DNA from 3 places in the Geodermatophilus sp. SYSU D00766 genome. Region 2 is predicted to be linked to each of the others. Evidence: predicted binding sites of a transcription regulator. Region 2 holds the regulator's gene; each other region holds the start of a gene.
The links. Region 2 encodes LexA, which represses DNA repair genes until DNA is damaged. Its sites were predicted from a motif close to TCGAACANNTGTTCGA; they were not measured.
Positions count from the first base shown of each region.

Region 1: ACI8AD_RS16105 (DUF222 domain-containing protein) is a predicted target of LexA. The motif match lies at 1,376-1,391, and genes of this name have one in related genera.
Region 3: ACI8AD_RS20385 (DUF222 domain-containing protein) is a predicted target of LexA. The motif match lies at 6,686-6,701, and genes of this name have one in related genera.

Region 1 covers NZ_JBJGYI010000022.1:33,890-43,917, forward strand. The annotation lists gene ACI8AD_RS16095 (hypothetical protein) at 1-117, shown strand, start outside; gene ACI8AD_RS16100 (acyl-CoA dehydrogenase family protein) at 114-1,280, shown strand; gene ACI8AD_RS16105 (DUF222 domain-containing protein) at 1,403-2,845, shown strand; gene ACI8AD_RS16110 (hypothetical protein) at 2,955-3,722, opposite strand; gene ACI8AD_RS16115 (ABC transporter ATP-binding protein) at 3,755-4,624, opposite strand; gene ACI8AD_RS16120 (sensor histidine kinase) at 4,818-5,957, shown strand; gene ACI8AD_RS16125 (response regulator transcription factor) at 5,954-6,634, shown strand; gene ACI8AD_RS16130 (thioesterase family protein) at 6,644-7,405, opposite strand; gene ACI8AD_RS16135 (dihydrofolate reductase family protein) at 7,488-8,111, opposite strand; gene ACI8AD_RS16140 (sensor domain-containing phosphodiesterase) at 8,267-9,469, shown strand; gene ACI8AD_RS16145 (winged helix DNA-binding domain-containing protein) at 9,510-10,028, shown strand, end outside.
Region 2 covers NZ_JBJGYI010000019.1:52,089-62,116, reverse strand. The annotation lists gene ACI8AD_RS14905 (hypothetical protein) at 1-421, shown strand, start outside; gene ACI8AD_RS14900 (hypothetical protein) at 547-759, shown strand; gene ACI8AD_RS14895 (vitamin B12-dependent ribonucleotide reductase) at 956-3,814, opposite strand; gene nrdR (transcriptional regulator NrdR) at 3,949-4,497, opposite strand; gene ACI8AD_RS14885 (hypothetical protein) at 5,068-5,778, opposite strand; gene ACI8AD_RS14880 (LysM peptidoglycan-binding domain-containing protein) at 5,912-6,553, opposite strand; gene lexA (transcriptional repressor LexA) at 6,843-7,631, shown strand; gene ACI8AD_RS14870 (hypothetical protein) at 7,741-8,757, opposite strand; gene ACI8AD_RS14865 (phosphatase PAP2 family protein) at 8,783-9,526, opposite strand; gene hflX (GTPase HflX) at 9,641-10,028, opposite strand, start outside.
Region 3 covers NZ_JBJGYI010000036.1:25,851-35,878, forward strand. The annotation lists gene ACI8AD_RS20350 (ABC transporter ATP-binding protein) at 1-927, opposite strand, end outside; gene ACI8AD_RS20355 (TIGR03085 family metal-binding protein) at 1,044-1,685, shown strand; gene hisF (imidazole glycerol phosphate synthase subunit HisF) at 1,761-2,555, opposite strand; gene ACI8AD_RS20365 (RidA family protein) at 2,552-2,944, opposite strand; gene priA (bifunctional 1-(5-phosphoribosyl)-5-((5-phosphoribosylamino)methylideneamino)imidazole-4-carboxamide isomerase/phosphoribosylanthranilate isomerase PriA) at 2,941-3,675, opposite strand; gene ACI8AD_RS20375 (nitroreductase family protein) at 3,736-4,350, shown strand; gene ACI8AD_RS20380 (SDR family NAD(P)-dependent oxidoreductase) at 4,347-5,102, shown strand; gene ACI8AD_RS20385 (DUF222 domain-containing protein) at 5,185-6,684, opposite strand; gene ACI8AD_RS20390 (molybdopterin-dependent oxidoreductase) at 6,858-7,892, shown strand; gene hisH (imidazole glycerol phosphate synthase subunit HisH) at 7,894-8,529, opposite strand; gene ACI8AD_RS20400 (nucleotidyltransferase family protein) at 8,526-8,804, opposite strand; gene ACI8AD_RS20405 (hypothetical protein) at 8,890-9,066, opposite strand; gene hisB (imidazoleglycerol-phosphate dehydratase HisB) at 9,067-9,663, opposite strand; gene ACI8AD_RS20415 (histidinol-phosphate transaminase) at 9,669-10,028, opposite strand, start outside.

The sequences.
Region 1 (10,028 bases), on a different contig from region 2:
GGGACGCCGGTGCGGGCGACCGGCCGGTTCGACGGCGACCGGGTCGAGCTGTCGGCCGCGGCGACCGGCGCACCGGCGTCGGCCACCGGCACCGCGACGCTGGGGGCGCCGGCGTGACCGCGCTCAGCGCGGAGGAGCGCGACGTCGTCGCCACCGTGCGGACGTTCGTCGACCGCGAGGTGCGGCCGGTGGTGCGCGAGCTCGAGCACGCCGACACCTACCCCGAGGCGCTGATCGAGCGGATGAAGCAGCTCGGCGTCTTCGGCCTGGCGATCCCGGAGCCGTGGGGCGAGGCGCCGGTGTCGATGCCCTGCTACGCGCTGGTCACCGCCGAGCTCGCCCGGGGGTGGATGTCGCTGGCGGGGGCGATGGGCGGGCACACCGTCGTCGCCAAGCTGCTGGTCGCCTTCGGCACCCGCGAACAGCAGGACCGCTGGCTGCCGCGCATGGCGACCGGTGAGGTGCGGGCGACGATGGCGCTGACCGAGCCCGGCGGCGGGTCGGACCTGCAGGCGATGACCACCGTGGCCCGGCGGGACGGCGACGGGGGCGGGAACGGTTGGGTCGTCGACGGCGCGAAGACGTGGATCACCAACTCGCGGCGGTCGCAGCTGATCGCGCTGCTGTGCAAGACCGACCCGGCGGCGCAGCCGCGGCACCGCGGGGTGTCGGTGCTGCTGGTCGAGCACGGGCCCGGGCTGACCGTCTCGCGGGACCTGCCCAAGCTCGGCTACAAGGGCGTGGAGAGCTGCGAGCTCGTCTTCGACGGGTACCGGGCGCCGGGCGACGCCGTCCTGGGCGGGGTGGAGGGCCGCGGGTTCGCGCAGATGATGACCGGCCTGGAGACCGGCCGCATCCAGGTGGCGGCGCGTGCGGTGGGCGTCGCCCAGGCCGCCTTCGACGACGCGCTGCGCTACGCCCAGCAGCGGGAGAGCTTCGGCCGGCCGATCTGGCAGCACCAGTCGGTGGGCAACCTGCTCGCCGACATGGCCACCTCGCTGACCGCCGCCCGCCAGCTCGTGCTGCACGCCGCCGAGCGGTACGAGAGCGGGCAGCGGTGCGACCTGGAGGCCGGCATGGCGAAGCTGTATGCCTCGGAGACGGCGATGCGCATCGCGCTGGACGCCATCCGGGTGCACGGCGGCCACGGCTACTCCACCGAGTTCGACGTGGAGCGCTACTTCCGCGACGCCCCGCTGATGATCGTCGGCGAGGGCACCAACGAGATCCAGCGCGACGTCATCGCCCGCCAGCTGGTGGCCCGCGGCGGCCTCGACTGAACCGGCGCGGATGAGCCGGGCGTGGGCCGGCGCGTTCCCGCGGGAACGTCCCGGCTCGCTGACCAGCGGTTCTGTCGGCGTCTTCCTCTACCGTGTCGAACACGTGTTCGAGGAGGACGTCGATGGACCAGGACCCCGAGCTGTCGCTCGACGAGCTCGCCCAGCGCATCACCGGCACCGCCGTCCGGCTGGCCGCCGCGACGGCGGAGTGGCTCGCGCTCATCGCGGAGTTCGACCGCCGCGAGGGCTGGGGCGGCGCCGGTCTGCGGTCGTGCGCCCACTGGCTGGCCTGGCAGTGCGGCCTGTCCCCCGGCGCGGCCCGCGAGCACGTCCGCGTTGCCCGGGCCCTGGCCGGCCTGCCGCGCACCCGGCAGTCGTTCGCGGCCGGCCGGCTCTCCTACTCCAAGGTGCGGGCACTGACCCGCGTCGCCGAGGCCGACACCGAGGCCGCGCTGCTCGACCTCGCGCACGAGGCCACCGCCGCCCAGGTGGAACGGGTGGTCCGGGCCTGGCGCCGGTCGGACGCTCCAGATGCCGGGACGGTGCGCGAGAAGCGGCGGTTCGAGCACTGGTGGGACGACGACGGGATGCTGCACGTGCGCCTGTGCCTGGACGCCGAGGAGGGTGCGGCCTTCCTGGCCGGCGTCGACTCCCTCGCCGAGCGCGACGCCCGCCGCGAGCGGGCCGCCGCCCGGCGGGAGGGTGATCCCGGGCGCGAGGGCGACCCCGGGCGCGAGGGCGACGGCCCGGCCGGCGGGGTCGACGAGGTGGCCCTCGCCCGCGAGCGGACGGCAGCGCGGCGGTGCGCCGCGGTCGCCCGGCTGGCCGCCGCGGCTCCCGAGGCCGACCGCCGGGCCGGGGACCCGCCCCGCCGCGAGATCGTGGTGCACGTCGACGCGGCGGTGGTCGCCGACGACGCCGCCGCCGGCCGGGCCCACCTGGAGGGCGGGCCGCCGCTGCACGGCAGCCAGGTGCGGCGGATGCTGTGCGAGGCCACGGTCGTGACCATGCTGTCGCGCGGCCGTGAGCCACTCGCCGTGGGTCGGGCCCGACGGCTGGCCACCCGGTCGCAACGACGGGCTCTGTGGCGCCGGGACGGCGGGTGCGCGCGGCCCGAGTGCCCGGAGACGCGCATCGAGCGGCTGCACGCCCACCACCTGCGGCACTGGGTGTTCGGCGGCGCCACCGACCTGGACAACCTGGTGCTGCTCTGCGACGCCGACCACGGCCTGGCGCACGACCTCGACCTGGTCATGACGCGGTGCGCGGGCGAGCTCGTCGCCGTCACCCCCGACGGCCGGCGGGTGTGGGGCCCGGCCGACGCCGCGTTCGCGGCCGGCCTCGGGGAGCCGGGGGCCGGGAGGACACCGGCCGGGGCGCCGGGCCGTGCGACGCCGGTCACCCGGCTGCCCCTCCCCGACGGGACGCCCGGCCTGCCCGACACCCTCGGCGTCGGCGGAGAACGGATGGACCTCGGCTACGTCGTGAGCGTCCTGCTCGGCAACCGCGACCTGGAGCGCCGGATCCGCGCCGAGAGCGCCGGCGAGCCGACCGCCGCGGCCTGAGCCCGGCGGAGCCGGGCCCGGCGGGGCCCGAGCCCGGGACGTTCCCGCGGGAACGCCACCGGACCCTCCCGGCCGCGGTGGGCCGGGAGGGTCCGGGCGAGGCGGACGGTCAGGCGACCGCCCGCCGGGAGGTGACGACCGCACCGGCGACCAGGCTGACGACGACCCACCCGGTCAGCACCAGCACCTGCGTGGTGCCGCCGTGCCCGAGCGCGAGGCCGAGGACGGCGTCGGCCGGGTCGAGCTTCTCGGCGATGCCCGGCTGGGCCAGCCGCAGGACCGGCATGACGCCCAGGACGGTCAGGTAGAGGCCGGTCAGCGCCGCGGGCGAGTTCGCGACGGCGGCACCGACGCCGGCACCGATCACCGCGAAGGCCGCACCGGCCGCGGCCACGACCCCGAGGGCCTGCGGGACGCCGTCCCAGGCCAGGTCCCCGACGGGAGCCACCGCCAGCACGCCGGCCGTCGCCGCGGCCGAGACGGCGGCCAGGACCCCACCGAGGAGGGCCACGGCGACCGCCTTGGCGGCCAGCACGCGCCCGCGCTGGGGGACCACGAGGAACGTCGTCTGCACGGTCCGGTGGGTCCACTCGCCGGCGGTCGACAGCACCCCCACGGCCAGCAGCACGAGCACGGTGACCAGGCCGAGGGCGCCGATCGGCCCGGCGGCCGAGCCGAGGTCGTCGTCGCTGGTCATGGCCATGACGGCGGCGGCGCCGGGGGCGAGGAACGCCGACACCAGAGCCAGCGTCTTCCCCGAGCGGGTGGACAGGGACTTGCGGACCTCGATGCCGACGAGGGTGGCGGCCGACGGGCCCCGGGACCGCACGGCCTGGCGGGTGGGAACAGCGGCGGGGGTGGTCAGGGAGGTGGTCACGACGGTCTCCTCGGGAGGGAGTAGTGGGGCGGTCAGGCGGTGAGCTGGAAGAAGACGTCCTCGATGCCACGGCTGGCCGGGCGCAGGTCGCTGAGCGCCAGCCCGGCCGCGGCGGCGACCGCGCCCACGGCACCCGGCTCGGCGCCGGGCACGGTCAGCCGGCCGTCGGCACCGTGCTGCACGGGAAAGCCGGCGGCCTCCAGCGCGCGGGTCAGCGCGGCCGGGTCGGCGGCGCGGACGGCGGTGCCCTCGTCGCCGAGCAGCTCGGCCACCAGGCCGTCGGCCACGATGCGCCCGGCGCCGATGACCAGCAGCCGGTCGACGGTGTGCTCGACCTCGCCGAGCAGGTGGGACGACAGCAGCACCGTCCCGCCGCGGGCGGCGTGCCCGCGCAGCAGGTCCCGCATCCACCGGATGCCCTCGGGGTCCAGGCCGTTGGCCGGCTCGTCGAAGACCAGCACCGGCGGGTCGGCCAGCAGCGCCCCGGCGATGCCCAGCCGCTGGCGCATGCCCAGCGAGTAGCCGCCGATCCGCCGCCGCGCGGCCCCGGACAGCCCGACGGTCTCCAGCACCTCGTCGACCCGCGCCCCGGGAACCCCGATCGCGGCGGCGAGCAGCTGGAGGTGGACCCGCCCCGTCCGGCCGGGGTGCACGGCCGAGGCGTCGAGCAGCGTCCCGACGACGGCGCCGGGGTTGGGCAGCTCGGCGTAGCGCCGGCCGTCGACCAGCGCGGTGCCCGAGGTCGCCGGCACCAGGCCGGTCATCATCCGCATCGTCGTGCTCTTGCCGGCCCCGTTGGGTCCGAGGAAGCCGGTCACCGTGCCCGGCTCGAGGACGAAGGACACGTCGTCGACGACGGTCCGGGAGCCGTACTGCTTGGTCAGCCCGCTGACCTCGATCATGGGGACCTCCTCGGTCGCCGACCGGCCCGTCCGGTCACGACGACGAGACTGGCCGGGAGCGGGGGTGCGCCGCGTCGGCCGCGGGGCTCGACCCGCAGCGCCGGGAGTCGCGCGCCGTGTCGTCCGAACGGTGACCCCGGCAGCGACCGACGGACGACCCGCCGGGGCGGCGCGGCGTCCTACGCTCCGCGCCATGGGGCTGCGCGCACGGCTGTGGCCGGGCCTCGGACCCCGCAGCGTCGGGTTCGAGGTGGTTCTCGCGCTGCTCGGCACCGTCGCCGTCGGGCTGTCCGCCGCGGCACCGGGCAACGGCCCGCTGGCCCTCGTCGTCCCCGGCACCGTGCTGCTCGTCGGCACGCTGGCGCTGCTGCGCCGGTCGGCCCCACTGGTCCCCTTCGCGGTCGGCGCGGTCCTGGCGGCGCTGACCCCCGCGGTCACCGTGGCGACCCTGTTCACCGCCTACGCGGTCGGCCGCTACGAGGGCCGCTGGCCGCTGCGCACCGCGGCGGCGGTCGCGGGCGTCGTCGCCGTCGCCCAGCCGTGGACGCTCGGCACGGCGAGCGAGTGGGTCGGCGCGGCCGGCGGCGCGGTGCTCACCGTGCTGCTGCCCGGTGCGCTGGGCGCCTGGGCCCGGACGCGGGCCGAGCTCGTCGCGGCGCTCACCGGCCGGGCGGAGCGGGCCGAGGCCGAGCGCGAACTGCTGGCCCGCGAGGCGGTGCTCACCGAGCGCACGCGGATCGCCCGCGAGATGCACGACGCCGTCGGGCACCGGGTGAGCCTCATGGTGCTGCAGGCCGGGGCGATCGAGGTGGCCGCGCAGGACCCCGGGCGGGTGGAGCAGCTGGCCGGCCAGGTGCAGGCGGCCGGGCGGCAGGCACTGGAGGAGCTGCGGCAGATGGTCGGCGTGCTGCGCGCGGAGGAGGTCGACGAGTCCGCGCCGCTGGGTCCGCAGCCGGGGCTGGCCGACCTGCCCCGGCTGGTCGAGGCGGCCCGCGCCGCCGGGATGACGGTGGCCTGGACCGGGCCCGCGGAGGGGAGCGCGCCGGTCGACCCTGCGGTCGGGCGGGCGGCCTACCGCATCGTGCAGGAGGCGCTGACCAACGCGGGCCGGCACGCCCCGGGCGCTCCGGTCGAGGTGGGCGTCGAGCGGGCGCCGGCCGAGCTGCGCGTCCGGGTGCGCAACGGGCCACCGGCCCGCGCCGTGCAGGCGGTGCCCGGCGGCGGCTTCGGGCTGGTCGGCCTCGCCGAGCGGGTGCGCACGCTCGGCGGCCGGCTGCGGGCCGAGCCGCGCCTCGACGGCGGCTTCGGCGTCGAGGCGGTGATCCCGGCGTGAGCGGGCAGCCCGACGCCCGGCGGATCCGGGTGCTGCTGGTCGACGACGAGGAGCTGGTCCGCTTCGGCCTGCGCACCGTGCTCGAGGCGGCCGGGGACGTCGATGTCGTCGGCGAGGCCGGCGACGGTGCCGCGGCCGTGGCCGCCGCCCGGGAGCTGCGCCCCGACGTCGTCCTCACCGACATCCGCATGCCGGGGATGGACGGGCTCGCCGCCACCCGGGCGATCCTCGCGCTGCCCGACCCGCCGCAGGTGGCGGTCCTGACCACCTTCCACGTGGACGAGTACGTCTACGCGGCGCTGGCCGCCGGCGCGGCCGGCTTCCTGCTCAAGGACACCCCGCCGCGGGAGATCGCCGCCGCCGTCCGCGCGGTGGCCGACGGGACGGCGACCCTCTCCCCCGCCGTCACCGCCACCCTCATCGCCTCCTACGTCGACCGGCGCGCCGCACCCCGCCGGGCCGAGGCGCTGCGGCGGGTGGCCGCCCTGTCCGACCGCGAGCGCGAGGTGCTGACCCTCCTGGGCAGCGGGGAGTCCAACGCCGACCTCGCCCGGCGGCTGTTCGTCAGCGAGGCGACGGTGAAGACCTACGTCTCGCGGCTGCTCACCAAGCTCGACCTGGCCAACCGCACGCAGGCCGCGATCCTCGCCCACGAGGCCGGCCTGCTCGAGGGCTGAGCCGGCGGCTCAGCGCGACAGCAGGCGGCGCGTCTGCCGGGCCCGCGCGACCAGCGAGCCGTCCTCGGCGCGCAGCTCGGCGTCGTCCACGGCCACGTCCTCGTCGACCCAGGTGGTGACCTGGTCGACCAGCACCCACGCGCCGGCGGCCGGCGGCGGGCCGGCCAGGTGGGCGGTGAGCTCGACGGTCGGCACGGCGAGAGGCGTGGTGCGGACGGCGAACAGCGACGGCGGGAGCGCGTCGAGCAGCACGCCGAGCCCGACCAGCGGCTCGAGGTCGCCGTCGACGCGCACCCACGCGGTCAGCCGCGGCTCGTCGCCGCCGGCCAGCGGCCGCGTCGTGCCCAGCGCGCGGACCGACAGGTGCTCGGCGAAGGGCACCAGGTCCCGCGGCAGCGCGAACGGCACCCCGTCGCCGACCGCGGGGACCGGATCGGGCGGGGCCGGCCGCACCGGGCGGGCCAGCGTCAGCACCTGCGCGACGGCGGTGACCCGGCCGCCCTGCTCCAGCGTGGCGCGCACGCTGCCGGTGGTCCCGGTGCGGTCGGCGGCGGTCTCCACCCGCGCCTCGGCCGAGGGCTCGACCCCGGCGAGCAGGTGCGCGGTGACCGCCCGCGGGGCGGCCCCGGCCCGGTCGGCCGCCGCGGCCAGCAGGTGCCCGACCACCAGGCCGCCCTGCACGTGGGTGAACGACCGCCAGCTCGGGTCGAACGTCAGCACGCGCGCGGGCGCCGGACGGGTGGTGGTGTCGGGAAGGGCGGCCAGGCTCACGGTTCCTCCGCAGGACCCGGCCGGACGGTCCGGCCGGGGCCGGGAGCGACCCTACGCCTCTCGGTACGAGAATCCAACCGACTCAGCCGTCGTCCAGGGCGAAGGAGCCGGTGGCGACCTCCCCGACGCGCCGGTGCGCCGTCATCACCGCGCCGGTCGAGGTGGTCACCGAGGAGACCGTCTCCCAGGTGCGCGGGGCGGCCCCGCCGGCGAACAGCCGCCTGCCCTGCCCCAGGACGACGGGGAAGACGATCGTGCGCAGCTCGTCGACGAAGTCCTCGGCCAGCAGGGTCTGCACCAGCCCGATGGAGCCGTGCACCTGCAGCTCCCCGCCGTCGGCGGCCGTGAGCGCGCGGACCGCGGCCACCACGTCGCCGTCGAGCAGCCGGGCGGTGGACCACTCCAGCGAGGTCAGCGTCCGGGACGCGACGTGCTTGGTCCTCGTCTGCAGCGCCGCCGCGACCGGGTCGCCGGTGGCGTCCACGTGCGGCCAGTGCGCCGCGAAGATCTCGTAGGTCCGGCGGCCGAGGAGGAAGTCCTCGGCCGGCCGGAACCAGGCGTCCATCTGCTCCCCCATCGCCTCGTCGGCGAAGGGCACCAGCCAGCCGCCGAACGGGAAGCCGCCGGAGGGGTCCTCCTGCGGGCCGCCGGGAGCCTGGGCGACCCCGTCGAGGGTCAGGAACGTGGTGACGACGAGCGGGCGCACGGTGCTCTCCTCCGGGCCGGGGGCGGTGTCGGGGTGCAGACGCCGGCCGCGGCCGCGACTCATCGGTCCGGGTGAGACCCGGGCGGGCCGCTGCAGCCGTGCCCGGCCGGTGTCGATGGGGAGGTGTCACCCCCCTCCGGACGAGGAGCACCCGCATGGCCCGCACGCGCACGGACGCCGAGCAGCAGGTCGCGGACCTGCTGCGGACGGCGAGGAAGTCGCTGCACATGCCGGTGGCGTTCCTGACCCGGATGGACGGGACGACCCAGCACCTCGAGGTGGTCGACACCCGGGTGCCGCTGCTGGTGCAGGAGGGCGCCGCGGTCGCCCAGGAGACCTCGTTCTGCCAGGCGATCCTGGACGGCCGGCTGCCCGCGGTCATCGACGACGTGAAGCGGTACCCGCTGGCGATGTCGCTGCCCTCGGCGCGCATCCCGCGCATCCGCAGCTACGTCTCGACGCCGGTCACGCTGTCCGACGGCAGCCTCTACGGCACCTTCTGCGCGTTCGGGTTCACCTCCGACAAGGAGCTCACCACCCGCGACGAGGCGCTGATGAGGGTCCTCGCCTCGGCCGCCTCGGTGGTCATCGAGCCGGAGATCCGCGAGCGGCAGCGCCGCGACGACATCGACGGCCGCCTCGGCCCGCTGGTGGCCGCCGGCGGCCCGAACGTCGTCCTGCAGCCGATCGTCGACCTGGTCACCGGCCACCGGGTCGGGGCCGAGGCGCTCAGCCGCTTCCCGCGCGAGTGGGACAAGGGCCCCGACGTCGTCTTCGAGGAGGCGCACAGCATCGGCCGCGGCCACGAGGTCGAGCTGCTGGCGCTCCGGGGCGCGGCCGCGCACCTGGACCGGGTCGGCGGCTACGTGGCCATGAACGTCTCCCCGCAGACCCTGCTGACCCCGGCGTTCACCGCGCTGCTGGATGAGCTGCCCCTCGACCGCGTCCTGCTGGAGCTCTCCGAGCACGACCCGGTCGAGGACTACGACGCGCTCACCCGCGCGCTGCTGCCCTTCCGGGCGGCCGGGATGCGGCTGGCCATCGACGACGTCGGCGCCGGCTTCTCCTCGCTGCGGCACATCGTCGTGACCGACCCCGACGTCATCAAGGTGGACCGCAGCATCGTCAGCGGCCTGGACACCGACCCCGTGCTCGCCCGGCTGGTCGGGTCGCTGGTGACCTTCGGGCACGGCTGCGGGGTCACGGTGGTCGCCGAGGGCATCGAGACCGCGGAGGAGGCCGCCGCGCTGCGGGACCTGGGCGTCGACCTCGGCCAGGGCTGGTACTTCGGCCGCCCGGGGCCGCCGGAGGCGCTGGCCCCCGTCGCGCCGGCGCTCGTCGAGTCCCGGCCGGCCTGAGGCGCCGGGTGCCGTCGGTGCGCGGCGCTAGCGTGCGGCCATGAGCCGGACGGCGTCCCCCCGCGACGTGCTGGCGTACCGCGTCGCCGTCCAGCAGCTCGACCGCGAGGCCGGCACCGTCGCCGACACCGCGGTGCTCGACCTCGGCGTGCAGGACACCGGTCCCGACGGCGGGTCGTGGGCGCTGGCGGTCCGCGGGGTCGACGTCGCGGCGGTGGACCCGGCCGAGCTCGCGCTCGTCTGGACGCTGCGCGGCGCCCCGCACCTGTACCGGCGCGCCGACCTGCCCGCCGTCGCCGCGGCGACCGCGCCGTTCTCCGAGGCCGACGCGGCCAAGCGGGTCTTCGACGCGGCCCGGCCGCTCACCGCGGCGGGCATCCCGGTGCTCACCGCGCTGGACACCATCGCCGGGCGGATGCGGGAGATCGTCACCGCGCCGACGGTCAAGGGCGAGATGTCGCGCCGGCTCTCCGACGCCCTCGCCGACGCCGACGGGCCCGGCCCGTACAACCGGTGGTGCCGCCCGTGCGGGGCGGTGCACCTCTACGAGCAGCCGTTC
Region 2 (10,028 bases):
CCTGCTCGCCTCGTGCTCCGGCGACGACGGGGGTTCCGGGAGCGGCGGCGGGTCCGCCGCCGACACCCCGGCGAGCAGCTCCGCCGCGGAGGACTCGGCGGCCGGGGACGACTTCTGCACCCAGGCCGAGGACCTCGACCAGCGGGTCGAGACGGCGCTGGACGAGTCCGGCGGCGGGGACTCCATCCCCGACGTGTTCCGGCAGCTCGCCGAGGAGATGCAGGGCATCAACGCGCCGGAGGCCATCGCCGCCGACTGGGACACCATGCGCAGCGGGCTGGAGCGGATGGCCGACGCGGTGGCCGACCTCGACCTCGGCGACGCCGACTCCGTGGCGGCCCTGGAGGACGCCGGCAGCGGGCTGGAGGCCGCGAGCGACAACGTCGACACCTACCTGAGCGACGAGTGCGGCATCGGCTGACCCGCGTCGACCGGTGCGGCGTCGGTCGTGTCGTGGGCGCGCGCGTGCGCCTGCTCCCGGGTGGGTAGGACGGGCCACGACGACCGGGCACCTCCTCCCGGCGCCACCGATCCGCAGGAGGCGACGTGTCGCCCTCTCGTCCCCCCGTCCCCGACGTCGACCGTCGCATCGTGGCCGCCTACCGAGAACTCGGCACCGCCCGCGACGACTTCCAGAACTCCCCGAGCGGCCGGGCCTTCGGCCTGTGCCAGGCGGCCCAGGACGCGCTCGACGCGTTGCTCGACCTGCGGCTCAGCCTCACGGCCGCCATCGCGCCGACGGTGGTGGCCACGGCCTGAGGGTGGGCACCTCGGGGTGCCTCCGGATCCCTGGCCTGGCGGGGCACCCACGCGCCGTGGACCCCGGGCAGCCGGCGCGGACGGCCGCCGACCGGCTGGACGCGCTCGCCCGTGAGATGCCACCGGCCCGGCCCCTCGGAGAGGGACCGGGCCGGTGGGCGACCGGGTCAGCGGCGGGGAGGCCCCGCCGGCCGGGTCAGCTGCAGCCGCTGGTGGAGCCGCAGCCCTCGCAGACGTAGCAGCTGCCGGCCGGGCGCATCTTCGTGCCGCAGGTCATGCACAGCGGCGCGTCGGTGACGTTGCCGGTGACCATCTCGAACAGCTCGGCCGAGGAGTGGGCCTCCTTGGCCGCCTCGGCCTTCGGCTCCGGCTTGGCCGGCGCCTCGGTCGGCACCGAGCCGCGCAGCGCCTCGACGTCGACCTCCTCCTCGACGACGGTGGCCGTCGACGCGGAGGTGTCGTAGCCGGCGACCTGGGCCGCCCGCTCCTCGGCGGTGAAGATGCCGAGGGTGGCGCGGGTGTCGACCGGCAGGTGGTCGAGCGCGAGGCGACGGAAGATGTAGTCCATCACCGACTGGGCGATCCGGATGTCCGGGTCGTCGGTCATGCCGGCCGGCTCGAAGCGCATGTTGGTGAACTTCTGGATGTAGGTCTCCAGCGGCACACCGTGCTGCAGCGCGATCGAGATGCCGATCGAGAAGGCGTCCATGACACCGGCCAGGGTCGAGCCCTGCTTGCCGAGCTTGAGGAACACCTCGCCGAGACTGCCGTCCTCGTACATCCCGGCGGTCATGTAGCCCTCGGCGCCGGCGACGCTGAACGACGTCGTCATGCTCTGCCGCTTCTTGGGCAGCCGGCGGCGCACCGGGTGCGAGGTCGTGGCGACCGGAGCCGCCTCGGCCTCGACCGGGGTCTCGGACTTCTTGGCCTTGGCGTCGGACAGCGGCTGGCCGACCTTGCAGTTGTCGCGGTAGATCGCCAGCGCCTTGAGGCCGAGCTTCCAGCCCTGGAAGTAGATGTTCTCGACGTCCTCGACGGTCGCCGTCTCCGGCATGTTGACCGTCTTGCTGATGGCGCCGGAGATGAACGGCTGCACCGCGGCCATCATGCGGACGTGGCCCATCGGGGAGATGGCCCGCTCGCCCATGGCGCAGTCGAAGACCTCGTAGTGCTCCGGGCGCAGGCTCGGGGCGTCGACGACGTGGCCGTGCTCGGCGATGTACTCGACGATCGCCTCGACCTGCTCGTCCTGGTAGCCGAGGCTCTTGAGCGCCCGCGGGACCGTCTGGTTGACGATCTGCATGGACCCGCCGCCGACCAGCTTCTTGTACTTGACCAGCGAGAAGTCCGGCTCGATGCCGGTCGTGTCGCAGTCCATCATGAAGCCGATGGTGCCGGTGGGGGCGAGCACCGAGGCCTGCGCGTTGCGCCAGCCGTTGTCCGCGCCGACCTCCAGGCACTCCTGCCACTGGGCGGTGGCCGCCCGCAGCACGTCGGCGTCGTCGGCGCCGACCGGGCGGATGGCGTCGTTGGCCGCGGCGTGCTTGCGCATGACGCGGGCGTGCGCGTCGGCGTTGCGGGCGAAGCCCTCGTAGGGGCCGACGATGCCGGCCAGCTCGGCCGAGCGGCGGTAGGCGGTGCCGGTCATCAGCGAGGTGATCGCCGCGGCGAGGGTCTGCCCGCCGCGCGAGTCGTAGGCGTGGCCGGTGGCCATCAGCAGCGCGCCGAGGTTGGCGTAGCCGATGCCCAGCTGCCGGTAGGCGCGGGTGGTCTCCCCGATCGGCTCGGTCGGGAAGTCGGCGAAGCAGATGGAGATGTCCATCGCCGTGATGACCAGCTCGACGGCCTTGACGAAGGTCCGGGCGTCGAAGGTCCCGTCGTCCTTGAGGAACTTCATGAGGTTCAGCGACGCCAGGTTGCACGAGCTGTTGTCCAGGCTCATGTACTCCGAGCAGGGGTTGGACGCGTTGATGCGGCCGGTCTCGGGGTTGGTGTGCCAGTCGTTGATCGTGTCGTCGTACTGGATGCCGGGGTCGGCGCACTCCCACGCGGCCTGGGTGACCTTGCGGAAGAGCTCCTGGGCGTCGACGGTCTCGATCACCGAGCCGTCGAGGCGGCCGCGCAGGCCGAACGGCGTGCCGTCCTCGACCGCGCGCATGAACTCGTCGGAGACGCGGACGGAGTTGTTGGCGTTCTGGTACTGGACGCTGGTGATGTCCTTGCCGCCGAGGTCCATGTCGTACCCGGCGTCGCGCAGCGCACGGATCTTGTCCTCCTCGCGCGCCTTGGTCTCGATGAACTCCTCGATGTCGGGGTGGTCGATGTCGAGGACGACCATCTTGGCCGCGCGCCGGGTGGCGCCCCCGGACTTGATCGTCCCGGCGGAGGCGTCGGCGCCGCGCATGAAGCTGACCGGGCCGGAGGCGGTGCCGCCGGAGGACAGCAGCTCCTTGGACGAGCGGATGCGGGAGAGGTTCAGGCCGGCGCCGGAGCCGCCCTTGAAGATCAGCCCCTCCTCCCGGTACCAGTTGAGGATCGAGTCCATCGTGTCGTCGACAGCGAGGATGAAGCAGGCGCTGACCTGCTGCGGCGCCGGCGTGCCGACGTTGAACCACACCGGCGAGTTGAAGCTGAACACCTGGTGCAGCAGCATCCAGGTCAGCTCGTGCTCGAAGACCTCGGCGTCGCCCTCGCTGGCGAAGTAGCCGTGCTCGCGGCCGGCGGCGCCGTAGGTGAGCACCACCCGGTCGATGAGCTGGCGCAGGCTGGTCTCGCGCTGCGGGGTGCCGACGGCGCCGCGGAAGTACTTCGTGGTGACGATGTTGGTGGCGTTGATGCTCCACTCGGCGGGGAACTCGACGCCGCGCTGCTCGAAGTTGATCGAGCCGTCACGCCAGTTGGTCATGACGACGTCGCGCCGCTCCCAGACCACCTCGTCGTAGGGGTGCACCCCGGCGGTCGTGTAGACCCGCTTGATCTTCAGGCCCTTCCCCCGGGTCGGCGCCTTGACGGCCCGACGCGTACGGCCTGCCGGGCGGTCCTCGATCTCGGTCACGAGCTCTCCCTCGGTGAGTGGTCCGGGCGGCTGGGGAAGAGAGCCACCCTGTTCCTAGCGGTTGGTGCTGACGGTTTCTGGGGTGGTGCTGAGCGGGTGGTGCCGATCGGGCCGGCGACGCTGCCGGCCGGTGGTCAGGTGCCGGACGTGCCTGCGGCGCTCGCCGGGCCGCGTCCGCCGCGACGGCGCGGCGGCGGGTCGAGCTGCATGCCCGGCAGCGGCGGCGTGCCCCCGGTGTGGTGCCGCGCCCGGAGCTCGGTGATCTCCTTCTCGAAGTCCTCCACCGAGGTGAAGGCCCGGTAGACGCTGGCGAAGCGCAGGTAGGCGACCTCGTCGAGCTCGCGCAGCGGGCGCAGGATCGCCAGGCCGACCTCGTGGCTGGGCACCTCGGCCACCCCGCTGGCGCGGATGGCGTCCTCCACCTGCTGGGCGAGCTGCTGGAGCTGGTCCTCGTCGACCGGCCGGCCCTGGCAGGCCCGGCGCACGCCGGCGACGACCTTGGAGCGGTTGAACGGCTCGCTGACCCCGCTGCGCTTGACGACGGCGAGGACGGCCTCCTCCACGGTGGTGAAGCGGCGGCCACAGGCGGGGCACGAGCGGCGGCGCCGGGTGGTGGCTCCCTCGTCGGCCTCGCGCGAGTCGATCACCCGGCTGTCGGGGTTGTGGCAGAACGGGCACCGCACTGCGGTTCACCTCCCTCCGCGGACGGGTTCGGTACCGGTGACCCGGTGCCGGGTGGGGCGTGTCGACGGGCCGCCGGGTGCTCCGGGCACCCGGTCCGCCGACCCCTGCTGTGGACCTCTGGTGTGGACCCCTGCTGTGGACCTCTCTGGGGACATCCGGTGGACGCCCCGGGGAGAACCTGAGGACGGACCTGTGGAGGACCTCAATCGGGGAACTACTAGATGTAGGGGGACCGTAGGCCCGGCTCCACTACATCTGCAAGTCGACACCGGGCGTGTCTCTTCCGCCGAGACCTGCTCGTGACCTCCTGGTGACCACGCGCGAGCAGGTCTCCCACCGGCCACACGACACGCCGCGACCGCCCGCGTGTCGGCGCGCACGGGACCGGACACGGGTGTACGGACCGGCTGCGGAGGTCGCCGGATCCCGCCGGAGCGGCCCACGGGAGCAGGACCGGCGACCCGGTGGACGGTGCCCGGGGCAGCTGCCGGCCGGGCGCGGGCTCGGTGGAGGCGGTGCTGGGTGAGGGCTGGTGCCGGGCAGGCGCGGAGCGCCCGGACCGGCGGAGCTCAGACCGGCGGGCGGACCGCCGGACGACCACCCCGGGCGTTCGGCACGAGGTCGCCGAGCCGGATGGGCCGGGTGAGCAGGTCGGGCTCCCCCGCCGGCACGACCGCCAGTCCCGGGCCGGGGACGACAGCCGACCCGGGGGCCGCCTCGCCCCCTGGGCCGGCGACGACGGCGGGCATCTCGGTCGTGACCGCGCGGTGGCGGCCCGACCCGGCGCCGGCGGGTGCGCGGTGCCGGCCGGCCCCGCCCGCACCGACGGCGGGCTGCTCGGCGGTCGCGTCGGCGCCGTGCCGCCGGAACCGGCGGGGGCGCAGAACCGGACCCCCGACGGAGACGACCGCAGCCGTGGCGGGCACCGCCGCGACCGCGGGCACCGCCGCGACACCGGGCACCGCCGCGAGGGCTGGCATCGCAGCGGTGGCGGGCGCGTCCGCCGGGGCGGGCGCGGCCGCGGGTGCGGCGTCGGCTGCCGGCGCGAGCGTCAGGCGGCGCTCGGGCAGCCGGACCGCGGTCAGCTCCACCCAGGTCCCGGCGCCCTCGACGACCCCGGGAACCTCCGCCCGCAGCCGCACCCAGACCTCGCAGGCGCCGCTGTCGTCGTGCCGCCAGCCGAGCATCGCACCCGGCACCCAGGCGCCGTCCACGAGCACCTCGACGTCCTGCGGCGACCCGAAGGACACCGCCGCCCTGCTGTTCACGGCTGCTGACACGCCCCTCACCGTATGTGTTGATCCGAGATCGGTGCGTGAGCGACCGGGGACCGATGGTTGACGAACCGTCGAGGACGCTCTCGTCACTTCTCCGGGCGGCCCTCGGTGGCCGTCCCGTGTCCCCTCCGCCGGGTCAGGGGAGCCGGAGGACCTGCCCGGCGACCACCGCGGAACCCTCGAGGTCGTTGAGCGCCTCGATCGCGTGCACCACGGCGCGCACGTCCTGACCGTCGCCGGCGACCTCGTCGGCGATGGACCACACCGTGTCGCCCGGCTCGACGACGACGCTGCTCTCCCCGGCGAGCTGCAGGCCCTGCTGGGGAGCGAGGACCTCCCGGCCCAGGAGCGCGCCCCCGATGCCCGCGGCCAGGACCAGGGCGACGACCAGGCGCCGCCCGCGGCGGGTCAGCCGGAGGGGCGCCGGCGACGGGCCGGCCGCGCGCCGGACCGGCTGCGCGGACACCGGCCGCCCTCCGGGCCGGGCCGGGTCGCGGCGCGTGTGGCGCGCCCCCGCGGCGGGGCCGGTGGCGCGGGCGGCCGGCTCGGCCGGGAGGTCGGGCACCGGCCGCAGGTGACCGGCCACGCGCGGGCCGGCGCCGGGGAGCGGGGCCGGAGGTGCCGGGGGCGCCTGGCCAACGGGGCGCCCGGAGGTGTCGGGGCGCACCGGCCGACGGGTGGGAGCGGGGCCGCCCCCGGCACCGTCGGCGAGCAGCGGCCGCCAGGGCACCCGGACCGTCGCGTCGAACTCCAGCACTGCCTGGCGCACGCTGCCCATGACCACTCTCCTCGTCGACCCCATTGCATCGAACAGGCGTTCGATCGAACGTGTGTGCGATGTCTACCGCACGGCACCGACAGGAGCCAACCGACACCGCCCACCGGTTTCGAACACACGTTTGAAGTCCCGGTCCCGAGGCGCTACGGTCCGATCAGCAGCCGTCCGCCCGGCACCCGGCGGTCGATCCCGGCCGCACCGGCACCCGTCGGTCACCGACCGGAGGTCCCGGAGCCGGGGACGGGGCGGGACACGAGGGCCGTGGGGACACGGCCGGCGAGGAGGAGACGTGGCGGGCACCAGCGGGACCGGCCAGGGCACGCGCGGGAGCACCACCACCCGGCGGGGTGGCGGCCGGCGGGGCACCGACACCGCCGCCGAGGGGACCGGCACCCGGACCGGCGCGGTGCGCACCTTCCCCGACCGGGGTGAGGCCGGCGACGGGCTCACGCAGCGCCAGCGCCGGGTGCTCGAGGTCATCCGCGACTCGATCGAGCGCCGCGGCTACCCGCCCTCGGTGCGCGAGATCGGCGAGGCCGTGGGCCTGTCCTCGGCGTCGTCGGTCGCCCACCAGCTCTCCGTGCTGCAGAAGAAGGGCTGGTTGCGGCGCGACCCCAACCGCCCCCGCGCGCTCGACGTGCGGCTGCCCGGCGACACCGCGGCGGAGGCCGCACCGCCGGCCGCCGCGGCCGGCGACACCACCGCCCCCACGTACGTGCCGCTGGTCGGCCGGATCGCCGCCGGTGGCCCGGTCCTCGCCGAGCAGGCGGTCGAGGACGTCTTCCCGCTCCCCCGCGAGCTGGTCGGCGACGGCACCCTGTTCATGCTCCGGGTGGCCGGTGACTCGATGGTCGACGCGGCCATCTGCGACGGCGACTGGGTGGTCGTGCGCCAGCAGCCCACCGCCGAGAACGGCGAGATCGTGGCCGCGATGCTCGACGGCGAGGCCACCGTCAAGACCTACAAGCGCCGCGACGGGCACGTGTGGCTGCTGCCGCACAACCCGGCCTACGAGCCCATCCCGGGCGACGAGGCGACCATCCTCGGCCGGGTGGTCACCGTCCTGCGCCGCGTCTGACCCGCACCGCCCGGGACGCGCTCCCGGCCCCGCGGACCCGCCCCGGGTCGGCGGCGGCCGGGCTCCGCGACCTCGACCGGCCGGCGGTCCCGCGGCACGGCGGGCAGCCTCAGCCGGCCGGCGGTCCCGCGGCGCGGCCCCGGCGTACCCGGCCGGCGACCCACACCAGCACCGTGGCCACCCCGGCGGCGACCAGCCCCGCGGCGACCGGGGACACGCCGGTGCCGCCGTCGTCGAGGACGGCCGCCAGCGACGGGTCGGCCGCCGAGGACGGCGCCGGGGCCGCCGTCCCGGCGGGGATCGGCACGAGCGTGACGTCGCCCGGCAGCCCCTCGCCCGCCACGAGGAGCGCCGCGCCGTCGGCGGTGAACGACACCGCCTCCCCCTGCGGCGCCTCGGGCAGCGCGATGCGCACCGGTTCGCCCGCCAGGGCGGCCGGCACGTCCGAGCCGGTCAGCGGCCAGACGTAGGCGTCGGTGTAGGTGCGCAGCGCGATCCGGCTGCCGTCGCGGGCCACCGCGCCGCCGGTCACCAGGAGCTGACCGGCCCGCCCCACCGGGCCGCCCGGTGTCCCGGTCAGCGTGAACGCCACGCTGCCGACGTCGACCAGCGCCACCGTGCCGCCGTCGACGAGCGGCGCCGCGGGGCGGTAGACGCGGCTGGCACCGAGCACCTCCTTGGTCACCAGGTACGGCGTGCCGTCGGGGGCCACCAGGAGCGCCTCGGCGTCGTGCGGGCCGTCGGGGTAGGTGAGCCGGAAGAGCGCCGTGCCGCCGTCGGGGCGCAGGGCGATGAGGGCGACGGTCTCCCGGGTGGCGTTGTTGTCGCCGGTGTCGGCCAGCCACACGGTGCCGTCGGGACCGACGCCGAGGTCCTCGGGGTCGTAGGGGTCCAGCGGCGCGACGGTCTCGTCCACGACGCGGCAGGTCCCGTCGAGCACGGAGACGGCCACCTGCTCGCCGCCGTCGGCGATGGCCAGCAGGCGGTCCCCGACGTCGACGAGGCCGGAGAGCTCCGCGAGCCGGGGGTCGGTCACCTGGCAGCGCAGCGACGGCGCGCCCGGTTCCTCGGCGGCAGCGGGGAATGCGGGGCCGAGCGCGAGGGCCAGACCGGCGAGTGCGGCCACGGCCCACCCGGGGTGTGCCCCGGCGCTACGCGGGGGGACGGCCGGCTCGGGCACTGCCCCAGCGTGACAGAACGACTGCGTCGAGTGCGTGAACCACGCCCAGCAGCAGCACCCCCACCGAGGCGCCGACCGCCGCGTCGGTGACCCAGTGGAAGTCCAGGGACACCATGGCGATCCCGGTCAGCACCGGGCCCACGACGCTGAGCCACCACAGCGTCCGCTGCACGCCCGGGGCCAGTCGGTACTCGACCGCCAGCCAGTAGGCCACGCCCCACATGAGCACGGCGTTGGCCACGTGCCCGGAGGGGTAACTGGCCCCGTCGCGGTGGAAGAAGGACCCGGGGTAGGCCGGCGCGGTGCGGCCGGTGCCGTACTTGAACGCGTAGACCACGACGGTCAGCAGCGCGAGCGCGGTGAGCACCCGCAGCAGCGGCAGCAGGGTCCGCCGGCGGATGCACAGCCAGCCGACCAGCCCGGCCAGGACGATGAGGATGGTGCCGCGCCCGCCGATCTGGGTGACCGCCCAGACCGGCCAGTAGCCCGGGGAGTCCCGCAGGTCCCACGCGCTGACGACCTCGGAGACCTCCAGGTCGAGCCGTTCGAGCACGCCGCGGTTGAGCAGGTCGACGGTGACCGCCGTGGTGACGACGAACGCCACGAGCAGCAGCCACCAGGACGGGCGCCCGGCGGTCACGACGGTGCGGACGGGAGCCGACGGGTCGCCGTCGGCCGGTGCTCCCCTCCCGCGTCGTACCACGCCGCTGGTCACGCGGTCACGGTACCGGGCCGTGACCCGCCCGTGACCTCGCCGCAGGGAGACGGCGAGCCGCCCGGGTGACCGGCGGGGAGCCGGTCCCCCGGGCGGGGGACGGAGGAGCGCCGGTCAGCCGACCGGTGCGGCGAACCGCTCGAGCGCGGCGGCCAGGCCGCCGTCGACGCGCGCGGTGAGCCGGGTGCCCTCCGCCTCGTGCTGCTCGCTGAGGACCTCGCCGTCGCGGTGGACGCGGGCCACCAGGTCGCCGCGGTCGTAGGGCACCAGCACCTCGACCTCGACGTCGGGGTGCGGCAGGCGGGCGGCGACGACCTCGCGCAGCTGCTCGATGCCCTCGCCCGTCCGCGCCGAGACCCACACCGCACCGGGCAGCGCCCGGCGCAGGGTCAGCACGTCCTCCTCGGTCATCGCGTCGACCTTGTTGACGACGATCAGCTCGGGCACCGCCGCGGCGTCGATCTCGCGCAGCACCACGTGCACCGCGTCGATCTGGCCGAGC
Region 3 (10,028 bases), on a different contig from region 2:
CACCCAGCCGATCGCGCGGATGGGCAGCGCGAGCAAGGTGAACAGGTAGGCGACGCTGACCAGGTCGCCGGCGTCGGTGCCGCCGGAGGCGACCCGGCCGGCGCCGACGAGCAGCACGGCGAGCGTGCCGAGGCTGGGCAGCGCCTCCATCATCGGGTCGAACAGCCCCCGCACCCGGCCGACGGCGACCAGCCCGTCGCGCAGCTCGTACGCGCGCCGGCCGAACCGGTCGGCCTCGACGTCCTCGCGGCCGAGGGTCTTGACCACCAGGCCCGCGTCGAAGCTCTCGTGGGCGATCTCGCTGACCTCGGCGCGCAGCTGCTGGGCCCGCCGCATGCGCGGGCTCATCACCTGCGAGTAGACGACGTTGACGGCGAAGACCAGCGGGAAGACGACCAGGCCGACCAGCGCGAGCACCGGGTCGGTGGCCACCAGCGCGCCCACGGTGATCCCGATCATGATCAGCGCGCCGCACGCGAAGGGCAGCGGCGAGACGAAGAACCAGGCGGCCTCGACGTCGGAGTTGGCGTTGGACAGCAGCTGGCCGGTGGGGTGGCGCTGGTGCCACGACAGCGGCAGCCGCAGGTACTGGGCGGTGACCCGGCGGCGGTAGTCGGCCTGCAGCCGGTAGGCCATGATCCCGGCGAACAGCCGCCGGCCGAGGATGCCGAGGATCTTCAGCAGCGCCACGCCGAGCACGACCGCGACGGCGAGGGTCAGGGCCCCGGCGGTGGTGTCGCCCTGGTCGAAGGCCGGCAGCACCACCCGGTCGGTGAGCTCGCCGATCACGAAGGCCGACAGCACCGTCATCGCGCCGTAGAGGCCGCTGGCCAGGACGGCGAGGGTGAACATCCCCGGCTGCTCGGCGATCGCGCGGCCGACGTGGCGCAGTCCCCGCCGGACGACGGCGTCTCGAGCGGGGGGCACGGGTCTCCTCGGGATCGGGTCGCGGCAGCGTGCCGCGCGTACTTAGTCACGCTAACCGATCGGTGCCACGGGGGCCGCCGCGTTTCCGGGGAGCGCACCGTCGGTAACCCGCCGCCGTGACCGATGCTTCCCGCCCGTTCGCCGCGCGCGAGCGCGCGGCCCTCGCCGACCTGCTCGCCGACCTGGGGCCCGACGCCCCGACCTGCTGCGAGGGGTGGACGACGGCGCACCTGGCGGCGCACCTGGTCACCCGCGACCGGCGACCCGACGCGCTGCCGGGCTACGCGCTGGAGCGCACCCCGGTGGGCGGGCGGGCGCACGCGTACTCCGCGCGGCTGGAGGAGCGGCTGCGCACCTCGACGCCCTACGAGCAGGTGGTGGCCCGCGTCCGGCAGGGCCCGCCGCCGTGGCTGCCGGCGGGCTGGGCGCCGGTGGCGGCGCTGACCGACACCGCCGAGTTCGCGATCCACCACGAGGACGTGCGGCGCGCCCAGCCGGACTGGGAGCCGCGGGCGCTGCCGCTGGCCGACGCCGACCGGCTGTGGGGCGCCGCGCAGCTGTTCGCCCGCACGGTCGCGCCGCGGTACCCCGGCGGGCTCGTGCTGCAGCGCAGCGACGTCCCCGGCCCGGGCAGGCGGATCCGCGGGGGCGGCGACGTCGCCACCGTCGAGGGCGAGCCGCTGGAGGTGCTGCTGTGGGCCACCGGCCGGCGCGGCGTCGCCCGGGTCGCCGTCCGGGGCGGCGCCCCCGCCGCCTGAGGGCGCGCACTTTCGCGGACGTGCACGGATCGTCCGTGCACTTCCGCGGAAGTGCACGCAGATCCAGCCCGGCCGTCAGCGCAGGGGCGTGTCCGCGGCCGTCCGCACCGGCACGCCCGCACCGGCCAGCGCCTGCTTGACGTCGCCGATCCGCAGCGTGCCGAAGTGGAAGACGCTCGCGGCGAGCACCGCGTCGGCGCCGGCCTCGACGGCGGGCGGGAAGTGCTCGACCGCGCCGGCGCCGCCGCTGGCGATGACCGGCACCGACACCTCGCGGCGGACCGCGCGGATCAGCTCGGTGTCGAAGCCGGCGCGGGTGCCGTCGGCGTCCATCGAGTTGAGCAGCACCTCGCCGACGCCCAGCTCCGCGGCCTGCACCACCCACTCGACGGCGTCGCGGCCGGTGCCGCGCCGCCCGCCGTGCGTGGTGATCTCGAAGCCCGAGTCGGTGACGGCGCCGTCGCGGACCCGGCGGGCGTCGAGGGAGAGCACCAGCACCTGGTTGCCGAAGCGGTCGGCGATCTCGCCGATGAGCTCCGGCCGGGCGACGGCGGCGGTGTTGACGGCGACCTTGTCCGCGCCGGCCCGCAGCAGCCGGTCGACGTCGTCGGGGCTGCGCACCCCGCCGCCGACGGTCAGCGGGATGAACACGCTCTCGGCGGTGCGGCGGACGACGTCGTAGGTGGTCTCGCGGTCCCCGGAGCTGGCGGTGATGTCGAGGAAGGTGAGCTCGTCGGCGCCCTCGGCGTCGTAGACGCGGGCCATCTCGACCGGGTCGCCGGCATCGCGCAGGTCGACGAAGTTGACGCCCTTGACCACCCGGCCGGCGTCGACGTCCAGGCACGGGATGACCCGCACGGCGAGGCTCACGACCCCGCTCCCCGCACCGCGTCGGCCTCGAACTCGACCAGCATGTCCGGGTGCAGCAGCGAGGCCACGCCGATCATCGCGCTGGCCGGCCGGACGGCGCGGAAGACCTCGCCGTGCTCGCGTGCGACCTCCTCCCAGCGGGAGGTGTCGGTGACGTACACGCGGGTGCGGACGACGTCGGCGGGGGTCAGCCCGGCGCTGGCCAGCGCGTCGACGAGCACCCCGAGCGCGACCCGCGCCTGGGCGCCGACGTCGCCGGGGTGCACGACGACGCCGTCGACGGTGGCGGTGCAGCCGCTGACCCAGGCCTGGTCCCCCACGACGACGACCCGGCTGTAGCCGACGAGCTCCTCCCACGGCCCGCCGGAGCCGATGCGCTGCGCGGTCACGCCGCGGCCTCCCGGGTGACCGCGAGCGCCTCGGGGAGCGTGAAGGCGCCGGCGTAGAGGGCCTTGCCGACGATGGCGCCCTCGACGCCCACCGCGGTCAGCCCGGCCAGTGCCCGGACGTCGTCGAGCGAGCTGACCCCCCCGGAGGCGACCACCGGCTTCGGGGTGGCGGCGCAGACGTCGCGCAGCAGGTCGAGGTTGGGGCCGCGCAGCGTGCCGTCCTTGGTGATGTCGGTGACGACGTAGCGGGCGCAGCCCTCGGCGTCGAGGCGGGCGAGGGTCTCGAACAGCTCGCCGCCCTCGCGGGTCCAGCCGCGGGCGGCCAGCCGGGTGCCCCGCACGTCGAGGCCGACGGCGATGCGGTCGCCGTGCTCGGCGATGGCGCGGGCGCACCACTCGGGCGACTCCAGCGCGGCGGTGCCGAGGTTGACCCGGCGGCAGCCGGTGGCCAGGGCGGCGGCCAGCGACTCGTCGTCGCGGATGCCGCCGGAGAGCTCGACGTCGACGTCGAGGGCGCCGACGACGCGGGCGAGCAGCTCGCGGTTGCTGCCGCGGCCGAAGGCGGCGTCGAGGTCGACCAGGTGCACCCACTCGGCGCCGTCGCGCTGCCACTGCAGTGCGGCGTCGAGCGGGTCGCCGTAGGAGGTCTCGCTGCCGGCCTCCCCCTGCACGAGCCGGACGGCCTGGCCGTCGGCGACGTCGACGGCGGGGAGCAACTGGAGGGTCGGCACGGCGTCCAGCGTAGGGACCGGCCCACCGTGAGCTGCCTCGCCCACGGCAGGCTGGCGGGCGTGGAGTTCGCCGACGTCGTCCGCAGGCGCCGCATGGTGCGCGACTACGACCCCGACCGGCCGGTGCCGCCGGAGGTGCGAGAGCGGCTGCTCGAGCACGCGACCCGGGCGCCGTCGGCGGGGTTCACGCAGGGCTGGGCGTTCCTGGTGCTCGAGTCGGCGGCCGACCGGGAGCTGTTCTGGTCGGTGACCGCCTCCGAGGGCGCGCCCGACGGGTGGCTGACGCGGATGCGGCGGGCGCCGCTGCTGATCGTGCCGCTGTCGTCCAAGCAGGCCTACCTCGACCGCTACGCCGAGCCGGACAAGGGCTGGACCGACCGCGACGAGACCCGCTGGCCGGTGCCGTACTGGGACGTCGACGCCGGGATGGCCGCGCTGATGGTCCTGCTGACCGCCGTCGACGAGAGCCTCGGCGCCTGCCTGTTCGGCGTCCCGGCCGAGCGGGTCGGGGCCTTCCGGGCGGCGTTCGGCGTCCCGGCCACCCACCGGCCGGTCGCGGTGGTGTCGGTCGGGTACCCGGGGAGCGACGACCGGCGCTCGCCGTCGCTGCGGCGCGGCCGGCGGGGCCTCGACGAGGTCGTGCACCGCGGGCGCTGGTTGACTCCCGGCCCGTGACCTCCTCGCGTGCGGTGCTGGTGACCGGTGGCTCCCGCGGCATCGGGCGGGCGATCGCCCGGGCCTTCGCCGCCCGCGGCTACCGGGTGGCCGTGCACTGGGGCGCCTCCCGCGAGCGAGCCGAGGCCGTGCTGGCCGAGCTGCCCGGGTCCGGGCACGTGCTGGTGCAGGCCGACATGGCCGACGCCGGGTCGGTGGGCGCGATGGTCGACGCCGCCGCCGACGCCCTCGGCGGGCTCGACGTGCTGGTCAACAACGCCGGGGTGTTCGTGGCCTCCCCGCCGCTGCGCTCCTCCTACGACGAGTGGCAGCGGGTGTGGGAGCAGACGCTGGCGGTGAACCTGGTGGGCGCGGCCCACGCCACCTTCCGCGCGGTGCCGCACCTGCGGGCCGCCGGCGGTGGCGCGGTGGTCAACGTGTCGAGCCGCGGCGCGTTCCGCGGGGAGCCGGACAACCCGGCCTACGGCGCCTCGAAAGCCGGCCTCAACGCCTTCGCGCAGTCGATGGCGCTGGCGCTGGCGCCGCTGGGCATCTCGGTGACCGCCGTGGCGCCGGGCTTCGTGCAGACGGAGATGGCGCGGGAGGTGCTCGACGGCCCCGGCGGGGACGCCGTGCGCGCGCAGTCGCCGTTCGGGCGGGTGGCGCGGCCGGAGGAGGTGGCCGCGGCGGTCCTGTGGCTGGCCTCGCCCGAGGCACGGTTCAGCACCGGCACGATCGTCGACGTCAACGGGGCGTCCTACCTGCGCAGCTGACCCCGGTCACCCCCCGCGGGGGCTGCCACCCGGTGGGCCGGTGGCGAGGCCGGGACCGAGCCCCGGTGCGGCCGGTCGCCGCTCAGAACGGGCAGCCCGCGGTCGGCGGATCGGCACCCGCGGTCCCACCGGGAGGGGCGCCGGCCCGGACCGGTGGCGCGTCGACGACCCGCGGCGGATCGGTGACCCGGGTGACGCCCGAGGGCGTGGTCACCTCGAGCCGGCCGCCGGGCAGCAGCCGGAAGCGCCAGCCGGGGGCGTGGGTCTTCAGCCGGTGGTGCCGGCGGCAGAGGCAGCACAGGTTGTCGCAGCCCGTGGCGCCGGCCGGCCAGGGGGTGCAGTGGTCGAGGTCGGTGCGGCCGACCCGCCGGTTGCAGTGCGGATGGCGGCACCGGCGGTCGCGGACCGCCACGAACCGGCGGTGGCCGGCGCGGGGACGGTAGTGCGGGGTGTCCGGCGGCCGGCGCAACCCGTGACCGCGGGCGCCCCGCTCCACCGCCCGACGGGTGCCCACGGCGACCAGGTCACCGGCCCGGTCGTGGACGGCGAACTCCAGCGTGCCGCCGTCCGGGCGTTCCAGTCCCAGCGCACCGACCTCGGCGAGCAGCGCCCGGCACTGCGCGGCGCTGACCGGGTGCCCGTCGACCTCGGCCGGCTCGTCCCCGCCGCCCAGCGCGGACAGGGTCGCGTGCACGACGAGCGTCACGCCGATCGCCGGACGCCGGGCCCAGGGCCGCAGCACGAGGTCGCGGAACACCTCGCTGCGCAACTGCCCGATCGGCCGGTCGTCGCCACCGTCGCGGACCTGGCGCGCCCAGGCGTCGATCGCCGTCCCGCACGCCGCGGCCTCGGCCAGCGGCAGGTCGGCCACCAGCCGCGCCATGCCGTCCTCGGTCGGCCACCAGCGGACGTCGGCGGCCGCCCGGGCCCGCCGGTGCCGCCGCTCGCGGGCGTGAGCGTCCAGCCGGTCGATCCGCCGGCGCAGGGCGGCGCGGAGCCGGGCGGGCGTCTGTCCGGCCGCGCCCGGCAGCACGTCGGACTCCACCCGGGCGGCCAGCGCCTGGTCCAGCGGCTCGAGCAGGTCGACGACCGCCTCGGCGCGCTCCTCGTCGATCTCGCCGCGGCGAAGCGCCTCGAGGGTGGCCGGGAACCGCCGGGTGAGCGCCAGCGACGTCCGGACCAGGCGGGCGACCCGGCGCTCGCCGTAGGGGTGCACCAGGCCGAGCTCGCAGGGCAGCCACTCGCTGACGTCCATCACCTCGGGCACGGCGTCCTCGGGCACGGAGCCCTCGGGCACGGCGCCCTCGGCCGGGCGCTGCGTGGCCAGGACACCGACCAGCTCGGCCCGTTCCGCGGCCAGCGCGGCCGCGCGGCGCTCGGCGAGCTGGATCAGCCGCACGACCCAGCGATCGGGCAGCGCCGCCCGCTCGGGACTGCCCAGCGGGCACGCGGCGGCCATGAACTCGTCGGTGGAGGGCAGCGGGCCGATCGCGGCGAACAACTCCTCGCGGGACACCGGCGAGCCGTCGTCGGCAAAGCAGCCGCGGGACCGGAACGTCCCGTCGGCCACCTGTCCCACCATTTCGTACACGTGTTCGATCGTAGCCGACCGGCAGCCACCGCGCGAGACGTATCCGCAGGTCAGGGCGTTGTCCACAGATCCTGCGCGGGGCTGGCGAGGTCGGTCGTCGCTCCGCAACCGCAGCGTCGGCTGCGACCGGGTCACCGCAGGGGCGAGGGGAGGACACTCCGGGCATGCCGGCCGGTGCGCTCCCCCGCCGCGCCGGGCGCCGCACCAACCTCGGCCTGCTGGCGCTGCTGACCGTCGCGGGGGTCACCGGGCTGCTGGCCTTCGGGATCGGCACGCCGCTGCCGGCCCGCCTGGTCGCCGCCGCGCACGGGGCCGCGGGCCTGGGCCTGCTGCTGCTCGTGCCGTGGAAGACCGTCGTCGTCCAGCGCGCGAGGCGCCGGACCCGCGGCCGCCGCGACCCCGCCGTCGCCTGGGCACTGGCCGTGCTCCTGGCACTGACCGTGGGCACCGGCGTCCTGCACAGCGTGGCGGGCACCTCGGTGGCCGGGGTGGGCGTCCTGCAGGTGCACGTGGCCGCGGGCGTCGGCACCGGACTGCTGGTGGTGCTGCACGCCGTCGGCAGCCGGCAGCGGCCGCGGCGCGGCGACGCCTCCCGGCGGGCGCTGCTGCAGGCCGGCGGCCTGGCGGCCGGCGCGCTGGCCCTGTGGGCCGTGGTGGAGGGCGGCCTGCGGCTGACCGGGGCGCCCGGCGGCCGGCGGGCGGCCACCGGCTCGCACGAGCGCGGCAGCGGCGACCCGGCGGCGATGCCGGTCACCCAGTGGTTCACCGACACCGTGCCGGACGACGACGGCGGCGCGCTCGCGCTGGTCGCCAGCGGCCGCACGGTGCGGCTGCGGGCCGGCGATCTCGACCGCGGCGACACCCTCACCGCCGTCCTCGACTGCACCGGCGGCTGGTACGCCGAGCAGGAGTGGCGCGGGGTGCGGCTGGACCGGCTGCTGACCGGCCTGGACCTGCCCGACGGCGGCAGCGTCGACGTCGTCAGCGTGACCGGCTACCGGCGGCGGCTGCCGCTGGCCGACGCCGGCTCGCTGCTGCTGGCCACGCACTGCGCCGGCCGGCCGCTCTCGGCCGGGCACGGCGCGCCCGTGCGGCTGGTCGCCCCGGGCCGGCGTGGCTACTGGTGGGTCAAGTGGGTGGCGCGGGTGGAGGTCGTCGACGCGCCGTGGTGGGCGCAGCCGCCGGTCCCCCTGCAGTGACTCAGAGGGTCGCCAGCCAGTTGGTGAGCAGCTGGGCGCCGGCGTCGCCGCTCTTCTCGGGGTGGAACTGGGTGGCCGACAGCGCGCCGTTCTCCACGCCGGCGACGAAGCGGTCGCCGTGCTCGGCCCAGGTCACCTTCGGCGGGGCGAGCGGCCCCGGGCGGCCGTCCTGGCCGAGGGTGAACTCGCGGACGCCGTAGGAGTGCACGAAGTAGAAGCGCTCGTCGGCGAGCCCGTCGAACAGCACGGTGTCGCCGGGCACCTCGACGGTGTTCCAGCCCATGTGCGGCAGCACCGGCGCCTTCAGCTGCTCCACGGTGCCGGGCCACTCGCCGCAGCCCTCGGCGTCGTGGCCGTGCTCGACGCCGTGCTCGAAGAGGACCTGCATGCCCACGCAGATGCCCAGCACCGGGCGCCCGCCGGCCAGCCGGCGGCCGATGGTCCGCGGCCCGTCGACGGCGCGCAGCTCCTGCATGCAGTGCGCGAAGGCGCCGACCCCGGGGACGACGAGGCCGTCGGCGTCGAGCGCGGCCCGCTGGTCGGCGGTCACCGTGACGTCGGCGCCGACGCGGGACAGCGCCCGCTCGGCCGACCGCAGGTTGCCCGAGCCGTAGTCGAGGACGACCACCTTCTTCACGTCTGCCACGGTACCGAGCAGCGCGGGGAGGGCCGGCCGTGTTCCCACGACAGCACGGTGAGCTCGGGCCACACCGCCTGCCACCGGGCGGCCTTCGCCTCGTGGACGTCCCGGGCTGCGGGGCCGGCCGGGTCGGGCCGCACGACCAGGTCGAGCAGGTCCTCGAGGCCGTGGGGTGCGCACACCCGGGTCGGCGTCGCGGATGCCGGCGCGGCCCCCGTGCAGGGGCCCGCCCGAGCCTGCGAGGGCTGGGGGGTACGGGGGTCCTTCGTCAGTCCCCCACCCCGAGGGACGGCGCCCGCTCGAGCACCACCGCCACGATCGGGTCGGCGAGCACCAGCCCGAGCAGCCGGTCCTCGGTCAGATCAGCCGCAGGACGCCCGCGGCCGTCGCCAGCACCGCCGCCAGCAGCAGGATGACGGCGAAGACCACCTGCGGGCCGGTGCGGCCCTTGGTGTCGTGGTCGGCCTTCCAGATGCTCCACGCCCCGCCCAGCAGGAACCCGCCGAAGACGACGAGGACGACGCCCGAGGTCACCTACAGCGCGCCCTTGGTCGAGGGCACGTCGGACACCCGCGGGTCGATCGCGATCGCGGTGCGCAGCGCGCGGGCCAGCGCCTTGAACTGGCCCTCGACGATGTGGTGGGCGTCGCGGCCGCCGTAGAGGACCCGCACGTGCAGCGTGATCCGCGCGTTGAAGGCGAACGACTCAAGCACGTGCTTCGTCAGCGACGTCGGGTAGTCCGGCCCGATCAGCGGCGTCATGGTCTCGGGCTCGTCGTGCACGAAGTACGGGCGGCCGGAGAGGTCGACGGCGGCCTGCACGAGCACCTCGTCCATCGGGACCGTGGCGTCGCCGTAGCGGGTGATGCCCCGCTTGTCGCCGAGCGCCTCGCCGAAGGCCTGCCCGAGCGCGATGGCGACGTCCTCGACGGTGTGGTGGGCGTCGATGTGCAGGTCGCCGTCGGCCTGCACCGTCAGGTCGATGCCGCTGTGCTTGGACAGCGCGGTGAGCATGTGGTCGTAGAAGCCGACGCCGGTGCTGACCGAGCTCTTCCCGGTGCCGTCGAGGTCGAGCTCGACGACGAGCTTGGTCTCGCTGGTCGCGCGCTCGACGCGTGCGGTGCGGGTCATGGCGCTCAGTCTCCCAGGCGGTGGTCGGCGGCTCGGTGGTCGGCGGCGATCCCACCGAGGGCGGTGAGGAAGGCGTCGGTCTCGGCGGGCGTGCCGGCGGTGACCCGCAGCCAGCCGGGGATGCCGACGTCGCGGACGAGGACGTCGTGCTCGAGCAGCGCCTTCCAGGCGGCCGGCGCGTCGGCGAAGCGGCCGAACAGCACGAAGTTGGCGTCGCTGGGCACGCTGGTCAGGCCGAGTGACGGCAGCGCCGCGACGATCCGGTCCCGCTGCGCCTTGACGGCGTCGACGGTGGCCAGCAGCGCGTCGGTGTGCGCCAGCGCCGCCCGCGCGGCGGCCTGTGTCAGGGACGACAGGTGGTAGGG